DNA from 3 places in the Methylobacterium sp. NFXW15 genome. Region 1 is predicted to be linked to each of the others. Evidence: riboswitches for the same ligand, from Rfam matches in the RefSeq annotation. Region 1 holds a riboswitch; each other region holds the start of a gene.

Evidence for each region. Region 1 has a riboswitch for cobalamin ahead of J4O73_RS01315 (TonB-dependent receptor). Riboswitches for the same ligand answer to the same signal wherever they lie in the genome.
Region 2: another riboswitch for cobalamin. It lies ahead of J4O73_RS04620 (CbtB domain-containing protein); the one in region 1 lies ahead of J4O73_RS01315 (TonB-dependent receptor).
Region 3: another riboswitch for cobalamin. It lies ahead of J4O73_RS10410 (TonB-dependent receptor); the one in region 1 lies ahead of J4O73_RS01315 (TonB-dependent receptor).

What each region holds. Positions count from the first base shown of each region.
Region 1 covers NZ_JAGEKG010000001.1:279,263-282,535, forward strand. The annotation lists gene J4O73_RS01315 (TonB-dependent receptor) at 1-1,843, opposite strand, end outside; cobalamin riboswitch at 1,952-2,147, opposite strand; gene J4O73_RS01320 (DUF1624 domain-containing protein) at 2,749-3,273, opposite strand, start outside.
Region 2 covers NZ_JAGEKG010000002.1:70,738-74,010, reverse strand. The annotation lists gene J4O73_RS04630 (glycosyltransferase family 2 protein) at 1-59, shown strand, start outside; gene J4O73_RS04625 (glycoside hydrolase family 44 protein) at 56-1,672, shown strand; cobalamin riboswitch at 1,712-1,900, shown strand; gene J4O73_RS04620 (CbtB domain-containing protein) at 1,934-2,110, shown strand; gene J4O73_RS04615 (CbtA family protein) at 2,127-2,855, shown strand; gene J4O73_RS04610 (DUF1636 family protein) at 2,848-3,225, shown strand; gene cobW (cobalamin biosynthesis protein CobW) at 3,222-3,273, shown strand, end outside.
Region 3 covers NZ_JAGEKG010000004.1:79,282-82,554, forward strand. The annotation lists gene J4O73_RS10405 (RluA family pseudouridine synthase) at 1-1,187, opposite strand, end outside; cobalamin riboswitch at 1,300-1,499, shown strand; gene J4O73_RS10410 (TonB-dependent receptor) at 1,732-3,273, shown strand, end outside.

The DNA.
Region 1 (3,273 bases):
CGCCCGCCGAAGCGATGGTGGTGGGAGCCTCCGGCACCCGGTTGCCAACGGGGTCGTAATCCGAGAACCGCGCATTGGTGATCGTCAGGTCGCCCTCGAGGGACAGCCACGGCGTCACCGCGTAGCGGTTGGTCCATTCCACGCCGAACCGGCGGGTCGGACGGCTCGGCTCGGTGGTCCCGGTATCGCCCTGAAACAGGTTCTCGGAGGCAAAATCGAGCCGGAACAGGGCGAGGCTCGTCTCCAGCCCGGCGATGGACCGATTACGGATGCCGATCTCGTAGCCCGTCGAGGGCACGAGGAACGGTGAGCGGGTGGTGTTGAACAGGGAGCTTGTGGGATCGACGGTGGCGGTCACGCCGCGCACGTCGTTCGAGTGGAAGCCGCCGCCGTAGTTCACGTAAAGCTCGGTGTCGAACCAGGGTCCGAGCACGAGGCCGAGCTTCGGGTTGACGATGGCGTCCCGCGCCTTGCCGGAGTTGGCCGGTGTGTCCGAGACGACGCTGGCGTAGTAACCATCGGCCCGGAAGCCGAGGCTGGTGCGCAGCCAGTCGGTCCAACGCACCCGGTTGTCGAAGTAGAACGCCCCGCTCGTCTCCAGCACCCGGTCATCGAGGATACCGGAGCGGTATTGCCGGTTGGTCGTATTGAACAGACCAACGCGGATCGAATCTGTGCGGGTCTGGACGCCGATCTCGTTCTCCATCGGCAGGCCGAACAGGTCGCCCTGGAAGATGTGCAGGGCCTCGCCGCCGCCGATGATGCGCTGGTCGAGCTGGTGGAACTGGTCGCCGTTTACCGGGTCGTTCAGGAAATAGGTGAAGTCGTTGAACAGGTTGAGCTGCGAGCGGATCACGTAGGCCGAGGCCCGTGTCACGCCAGTGTCGTCCGTCGCGCTGAATCGTCCCGACAGGGAGAAGCGTGACGTGTCGCCTCCATCGGTCGGATTGATCGTACCGAAGCGACTGATCAGCCCGGAGACGATCGCGCGTTCTGGGACTTGGTTGGTGGCGGTCCAGCGGGCGGCATAGGCCATGCCGGTGACGGAGAACCCGTCGAGCGCCGTGCCTTGGCTATAGCGGGCGACCGTGCTGATCTTGCGAAGTGCGTCCGGGACAACCCAAGGCCCGTCGTAGAGCTGTGCATCCGCCGCCAGGAGCAGGTTGCCCTCGGCGAGCGGGGCCGAGACGATGTTGAGGGCGCGCTTATAGCCGAACGAGCCGATGGAGGTGAGCGCGAGGTTCTTCGGAGTGCTGTCGAGGTAATCGATCCGCACCGAGCCGGCGGAGGCGAAGTCGCCGTCCCGGACGAAGTACGGCCCTTTGTGGAATTCCACAGCGCCGACGAGTTCGGGGATCAGGAAGTTGATGTCGGCGTAGCCCTGCCCGTGGGCGTGGGTGCGCATGTTGAGCGGCATGCCGTCGAGGAAGAGGGCGATGTCGGTGCCGTGGTCGAGGTTGAAGCCACGCAGGAAGAACTGATTGGCTTTGCCCTCGCCGGAATGCTGAGTGACGATCAGGCCCGGCACGGCTTCCAGCACCTCGCCGGGGCGGGTCACCGGCCGGTTGTTGACCTGAGCTCCCGTCAGGATCCCGGCGCTGGCGGAATCGACCGTGAGCAGGGAGCCGCCGATCCCGGTGACGCCGCCGACGTAGCCGGCGCTGGCCGAAGGACCGGCCTGCGTCTTGATGACCGCAGCATCAGTGGTGACGGAGATCTCCTCCAGCGTCGTCTCGGAGGTGGCCGCAGCCCCGGCGGCTCTATCTTGGGCATGGGCGACGCTCGTCAGAGCGAGGCTACAACTCGACAGCGCCAGCAGGGCGCGAAGGGAACGACGGGACACATGGGCCTCGAGGGCGACAGTGGCACGTCACCGCGAATGACGTCGCTTCGTTGGGCATGAGCCCAGCGCTTCGACACCCGTCAGGACACCCCGCCCGACGCGTTTCGCGTGTGACCACGACTGACGGCAGGTCTCCTGGCTCGCGGGTCGCCGCCCTTGCACCGTCTTCCCGGATGAGGATCATCCAGTGACGCGGTGGTGCTGGGCTCGCCGCTTACAGTTGCGGGGGCAGCCGCGGCTTCGGGTTGCCCCTCACCGCGTTCCCTTTTGATCCCCGAGGGGAACCGTCAAGCAGAGCCTAGCATCCCGGCTCCGCAGACCGTCAAGGCGCGAAGTCAGATTTACGTTTGACCACGGGTCTTCATCCCACGGGTGTGTCCCAGCGGCGACTGCGACCCGTCCCTTCGCGGCCAACAACGAGCGCTTGCCTGATCGTCGTAGATGGATGGTTTCTCGCCTGCTCGGTTTCCGGCGGAGATGCGCAAAGGCTGCCAGGACCGACATGCTGGAGGATGTCGCGATCCGCGTCCTCGCTTTGCGTGGTTCATTGGTTCTGGTCTGTCGCCCGCTGTTGCATTAGCAGCACCTGCCAGGGAGGGCGGGATGCTGACGGAGTCCATTATCGGGATGACACGGCGGCGTTGGCAGGGTCAGCGGCCGTTTGAAGGTCACACCAAGGAAAGCCTCCTGCGGAAGCTCCAAAGCCCGGCGGTACGCGACGCAGTCAAGGAACAGTTGCGTCAAGAGCTTGCGCTTCGCGAGCGGAACCCAATCTCCAGCTAGTCCGCCCTGCTCTGCGGTGCTCTCCGGCCTCCGTATCCGACACCGAGGCTGAAACATAATGGTCGAGCATCCCAATAGGGTCGCAAGCAGACCGTCGCGCAGCCGAGCTGATGGGTCTGACCCTAAAGGTACTTGAGCCAAGCGATGTCGCGTCGCGACGCCTTGAGGCGCGAGAACCAGGCCGTCGGGGCGTAGAGGGGCGGGATCAGCGCCGCGTACCAGACCACGACCCACACGTAGTTATCGACGCCGAACACGGTGCCCTGCGTCGGGCCCCAGAGCGCGAACGCGCCGTGGTAGAGCAGCCGCAGAACCGTCAGGTGAAACACGTAGAAGAAGAGCGGCGCGCCGCCGAAGACCGCCAGCAATGCAACGATCAGGCAGTCGCCCATCCACTCCAGCGCGACGAGCAACAGCGCTCCGATTCCGAGCGTCAGGAGCAGGAACAGCAGCGAGGGCGGATATTTCGTCAGCGCGAAAAAGCTCATCGCGGTCCGCAAACCACTCTCGTCGACGACGAACCAGGGCTTGTCCCCATAGCCGTTTGCCAGACGCAGCACCGCGAAGGCGACCAGCATCGCCCCGCCGATGGCAAAAAAACGGCGCTCGCGCGTACCTGTGGCGACGCCGGGCAGGAACCATGGACC
Region 2 (3,273 bases), on a different contig from region 1:
AGATCTTCTGGATGACCCGTTTCCGGGGCTCCCTCTACGGGACCGGGCTGGTTTCGTGAGGCCGAGCCGCCGGGCGCTTCTCACCGGCGCCGGGGCGACGATCTGGGCCAGCGCCACGGGCGCGGGCGAGGTTGCGAGCATCCGTGTTCGGAACGGCGCCCCGCCCTTCCCTGTCAGCCCGCTGATCTACGGATCGGGCGAGATCGGCACCCTCGACGGCGGCCCGCCCTCGGCGGAACTCGACCGGGCGGCCGGTGTGAGCCTGCGCCGGTTCGGCGGCAATTTCGCCACGAGCTACAACTGGACCAACAATGCCTGCAACGCCGGCAAGGACTGGCAGCAGGCGAACGGCGACTTCCTGAGCGAGTCCGTCGGCCTGCCGCAGGTCGAGCGCAACCGTCCGGCGGCGGTGATCGCGGCGATGCACGGCTCATCCCTGTCCATGGGCGCCAGCAGTATCGTGACCCTGCCGCTCGCGGGCTTCGTCGCGGCGGACAAGAACGGCCCCGTCGGGCCGGACCAGGCCGCACCGTCGGCGCGGTTCGTGCCGGTGTCCTGGGAGGGACGGCGCCCGGCCTCCGCCCCCGTCGATCCGCGGGTCGCGGACATCCCGCATTGCCTCGCCACCCTCATCGACCGGTTCGGCCCCGCCGGATCCGAAACCGGCATCCGGGGCTACATCCTCGACAACGAGCCCGGCCTGTGGGCGACCCAGCACCCACGCATTGTGCGGGCTCCGGTGCGGATCGCCGACCTGATCGCGAGGGCGCTGAAGGCGGCGCGGGTGATCAAGGCCATCGACCCCGGCGCCTGGGTGATCGGCCCGGCGAGTTGGGGCGTCACCGGCATGGTGAGCCTCCAGAACGCGCCCGATTGGGACGCCTTCAAACACCATGGCAGCTTTCTCGCCGCCTATCTCGACGCCTTCCGGCAGGCCTCCGAGCGCGACGGGCGACGCTTGCTCGATGTCCTCGACGTCCATTGGTACCCGTTCAGCGACCGGGGCACTCTGTTCCGCAGCGAGGATCCGGCGCTCGCCGCCTCGCTCCTCGACGCGCCGCGCTCCCTGACCGAGCCAGGCTTTCGCGAGGCGAGCTGGGTGACACAAGCCCTGCCGGTGGCGATGGAGGGCGGCCTGTCCCTGCCGCTCCTGCCGAGCCTGGAGCGCATCGTTCGAGGGAACTTCCCCGGCACGGGCATCGCCATCACCGAGTACAATTACGGAGGAGCGGGCCAACTCGCCTCGGGCCTCGCCCTGGCCGACGCGTTGGCCCGCTTCGCGAGAGCCGACATGCGGCTCACCGCCCATTGGGGCTCCCTCGCAGGCTGGCTCGGCACCGCCTTCCGGCTCTACCGGAACTACGACGGCAAGGGCGGCCGCTTTCCCGATTCGGGCCTTCCCGTCGATGTCTCACGCCCCGACATCCTCACGGTCCGGGCGGGCGTGGAAGGCGAGCGCCTTCATCTCGTCCTCATCAACCGCGGGTCGCAGGACGAGGCCGCCGACATCGTCTTCGACCGGCCGTTCAAGGCCGCCCGGCTCATGCGCTACGGCTTCGATGCCGCGCATCGCGACATGGCCGAGACGGACCCGCCGACGACCCTCTCAGGCCCGCTGCGCGTGACCCTGCCCTCCCGTTCCGCCCGGCATTGCGTGCTGACGCCGGTCTAAAACGGTTCTGCTTGCCGTTGTGCCAAGGGCGGAAGCCAGATACACAGGAGGGATGACGGTGCCCCGCAAGGGGTGAAAAGGGAACGCGGTGAGGGTGTGCCCGAACCCGCGGCTGCCCCCGCAACTGTAAGCGGCGAGCGCCTGCCAGCAGCCACCGGAGCGATCCGGGAAGGCGGCGGGCGCGCCCTAGCCGCGAGCCAGGAGACCTGCCGTCATCCTCGACGTTCAACGTGCCGCCGGTGGGGCGGCAGGAGAGCCCTGATGACGACCACGACCCTCGCCCCCGTCGCGATCCGCTCGAACGAGCGCCTGCTCGCAGTCGCCATGGCGGCCTTCCTCGGCCTCGGCCTCGTGTTCATGGCGGGCTTCTCGCCGGCCATCGCGTTCCACAACGCGGCGCACGACTTCCGGCACGCCCAGAACTTCCCCTGCCACTGACGCCCACGCGCCAGGGATGATCCTCAGGCTTCTGTCGGCGGCACTGGCCGCCGGCTTCCTCGCGGCTATCGTCGCCACGGGGCTCCAACTCGCGTTGACCTCTCCCCTCATCGTCGAGGCGGAACGGTACGAGATGCGGGAGCCCACCCGTGCGGCGCAGGCACTGCCCATTATTCTCGCCCATTCGGGGCATGACCACGCGGCACCCGATGCCGCGCCCGAATGGCAACCCGCACCCGGCTTCCAGCGCATGGCCTTCACCGGGCTCGCGACCCTCGTCGGCGGCGTCGGCTACGCGCTGCTCCTCGGCGCGGTGCTGATCGCGCTCGGCCGCGAGCCGACCTTGCAGACCGGGCTCGCCTTCGCGCTGGCCGGGTTCGCCAGCGTCGCCCTCGCCCCGGCCCTTGGTCTGCCGCCGGAACTGCCGGGACAGGAGGCGGCACCGATCCTCGCGCGGCAGGTCTGGTGGGCCATGACGGCGGTCGGCACCGCGATGGGGCTCTACCTGATCGGCGTCCGCCGCTCGCTCATCGGCATCCTCGGCGGCCTCGTGTTGATCGTCGCGCCGCATGTCGTCGGCGCGCCGCAGCCTCCGGCGGGAACGTCCGAACTCCCGGCAGTTCTGGCCGCGCAATTCGCCGCCCGGTCGCTGGCGATCAGCGCGGTATTCTGGGCCATGATCGGCCTCGGCTTCGGCTGGGCGTGGCAGAGCTTCGGCCCCGCGAAGGGCGCCCGCCATGTCTGAGGCGGAAACGATCCTCTACGTCTGCACCACCTGCCGACGGGAGGGTGACGACCCGGAGGCGCCCCGCGCCGGGGCACGTCTCCATGCCGAACTGGTGCAGCGTGCAGGCGCCCTGCGCGTCGAGCCGGTGGAATGCCTGTCGGTGTGCAAGCGGCCCTGCACCGTGGCCGTCGCCTCTCCCGGACGCTGGACCTACGTCTACGGGGATCTCGACCCGGTCGAGGCGGCCGAGACGATCCTGGCGGGCATCGGCGCCTATGCCGGAACGCCGGACGGCATCGTGCCCTGGCGCGAGCGCCCCAAGGAATTCCGTTCAGGCGTTATCGCCCGCATCCCTCCGTTTCCCCCGCGCCCCGAGGCCGCCGAATGACCATCGTCGCGAAGATTCCCTGCACGATCGTCACCGGCTTCCTGGGAG
Region 3 (3,273 bases), on a different contig from region 1:
TGGGGAATCACGATCCGCCGGGCCAGGAGATGCAGACGGTTCTGAATGCCGCCGGGCAACTCCCAGTTCTCCACCGAGAAGTATTTCGGGTCGCCGACGATCGGGTGGCCGATATGCGCCGCGTGGGCACGCAACTGGTGCGTCCGGCCGGTGACCGGCTTGAACGACAACCAGGACAGCTTCTGCGCCGCCTGATCGACCATGGCGTAATAGGTCAGCGCGTGGCTCGCGCCCTCCTCGCCGTGCTTGGCGATGCGCATCCGTGCGTCGGCATCGGTCGGCTCGTCCTTGGCGAGGTAGGTCGAAACGCGGCCCTGGCGCACGCGCGGCACCCCCGCGCACAGCGCCCAGTAGATCTTGCGGGCGGCGCGCGAACGGAAGCTCTTGGCGAGCGTCGAGGCGGCGAGGCGCGTCTTCGCGATGATGAGGCAGCCCGCCGTATCCTTGTCGAGCCGATGCACGAGGCGCGGCTTCTGCCCATCCGGCCCGATCATCGACTCGAGCAGGCCGTCGACATGGCGCACGGTGCCCGAGCCGCCCTGGACGGCGAGGCCGAACGGCTTGTTGAGAATCATCATCTCCGCATCCTCGTAGAGAATGAGGCTGCGGATGAAGGCTGCGTCGTCGGATTCGCGGGCGGGATTGCGGGGGCGCTCGCTCGGCTGGTCGAGGCGGAGCGGCGGCACGCGCACGCTCATCCCCGGCTCCAACCGGTCATTCGGCTTGGCGCGCTTGCCATCCACGCGCAACTCGCCCTTGCGGACGATGCTTTGCACCCGCGTAAAGGGCAGCTGCGGGAAGCGGGCGGTCAGGAAGCGATCGATGCGCATTCCCGCCTCGTCGGCCTCGACCGTCAGCGTCTGGACGCCGGAAGCCAGCGTCGCCGAGGCTTCAGCGCGCTGCTCGCGGCGCGTCGGTCCAGGGGCGGGCGCGACGGCCTCCGGCTTGGCGGGCTTGCGCGGAGGCGCCTTCTCGCGCGGCTCGGGCGCGGCGGCGGGGATCCACGGGGCGCGCTCGCCCGCATCGTCTCCCCGCGCCCGTGCGGCGCGTTCGGCGGCGTCCTTGGCGCTGGTGCGCGGGCCCGTGCGGGCGCGATCCGCGCCAAAGGGGGGCTTGCGGCCGGGCCGTCCGTCGGGGCGGCCATTGCCGCCGGAGGGGCCGCCGCGGCGGGGAGGTCGTGTGGTCATGATCTTCCTGGAATGCCCGCCGCATAGCATCGCGGGAGCCACCCGGCAAAGTCTTCACCTTGGATGGTAGCCGATAAGCGCCGAGCCCGCGTTGACGCGTGGCGATCCCGTGGCCTAGCTTAGCCGTGACGGTTCCCTGCAAAGGGATCAAAAGGGAACGCGGTGGGGAGCTCGCTCCGAAGCCGCGGCTGCCCCCGCAACTGTAAGCGGCGAGCCCAGCACCACCGCGTCACTGGATGCCTGTCATCCGGGAAGACGGTGCGAGGGCGATGACCCGCGAGCCAGGAGACCTGCCGTCAGCCGTGGTCACACGCGAAACGCGCTGGGCGGGGTGCCCCGGCGGGTGTCGAGGCACTGCCCCATGGGCGTGCCGAGGCCTCGTTCGCGGTGACGTGCCACAGCAAGCGCGCCCGCAACCGCCATGTTCCCCTCTCGTCCGTTCGACCCGTTCGCAGGAACTCGTCCGCGCGGCTCTGGACATGTAATGTTGTTACATTGCAATGGGAGCGAGGCCGGTCTTCGCCGCGCCGGAGTCCGCCGTCTGATGTCCGCTTCTCATCCTTTGAGCCGCAAGCGCCTGTTCGCGGCGCTCAGCCATGCTCCCCTCATCTTCGCCGCGCCGCCCGCCTCGGCGCAGGAGGTCGTCACCCTCGAACAATTGTCGGTCGAAGGGGAAGGCGGGGTCAGCCTCACCCGTGCCGCGCCGGTCGGTCTCAACCTGCGCACGCCCGATCGCACGGCGAGCCGCATTGGCCTGACCCCGCTGGAGACGCCCGCCAGCATCGACATCGTGTCGGGGGAGGCTGCGCGCCTGCGCGGCCAGACCTCCATCGCCGAGGCGGTGACGCAGGACGCCACCGGCATCACCACGATCGCCGATCCCGGCAACGGCAACGGGGCGTTCACCAGCCGCGGCTTCGCGGGGCCGAACTCGATCCAGCAACTCTATGACGGCACGCGCTTCTACGTTGGCGCGGGAACCGTGACGTTCCCGTTCGACACGTGGAACGTCGAGCGGATCGAGGTGCTGCGCGGCCCGTCCTCCGTGCTCTACGGCGACGGGGCAATCGGCGGCATCATCAACGTGGTGCCCAAAAAGCCGGTCTTCGTTCCCATCAATACCGCCCGCGCCGTGGTGGGTTCCGACGGGTTGGCCCGGCTCGCTTTCGATTCGGGCGGTGGCATCGCGCAGGCCGAATATGGCGACACGTTCGCCTACCGCCTCAATGTCAGCGGCAACCGGGCCGATGGCTGGTTGCGGCCAGAGGGAGATTTCCGCAATCTCGCCGTCTCGGCAGCCCTGCTGTTCCAGCCGAGCCCCGATCTCGCGATCACCCTCTCGCACGATCTCGGCTACCAGGAGCCCGCGCGCTACTGGGGCACGCCCCTCGTCGAAGGGCGTATCCCTGACCTGATCCGCTTCAACAACTACAATGTGCGAGACGCGAAGATCACCTGGGCCGACAACTGGACTCAGCTGAAGGCCGAATGGTCGCCGAGCGCCGATATCACCATCCGCAATACGGCCTACCGTCTGACCTCGCGTCGGCATTGGCTCGACGTCGAGCAATACGCGTTCAACCGCGGCACAGGGTTGGTCGACCGCAGCAACTACCTCGAAATCTACCACAATCAGGAGCAGGTCGGTAATCGGCTCGACGCGACCTTCCGGAGCGATGTACTCGGCCTGCCGAATGTCTTCGCAGCGGGCTTCGATGTAAACCACATCGATTTCCTGCACACGAACAACTTCTACTTCGACCAGACCACCAGCGTGCCGCTTACCGGCTATGATCCCGGCCTGTTCCCGCAAAATGGACGAGCTCGCCCGGCCTACGCGACGCAGACGAGCCAAGCCTCGGTCTTCGCCGAGGATCGTCTGATCATCACGGACAAACTCTCTTTCCTCACCGGCGCCCGGCTCGACGTGCCGACGCTGCGGCGGACGGATCTGCAGACTGGGGCGCAGTTCGAACGCACGTTCAATGCCCTCGGCTACCGGTTCGGGCTCGTCTACAACCCGACGCCGGACAGCGCGCTCTACGCCCAATACAGCTACGCTACCGATCCGGTGGGGAGCCTCATC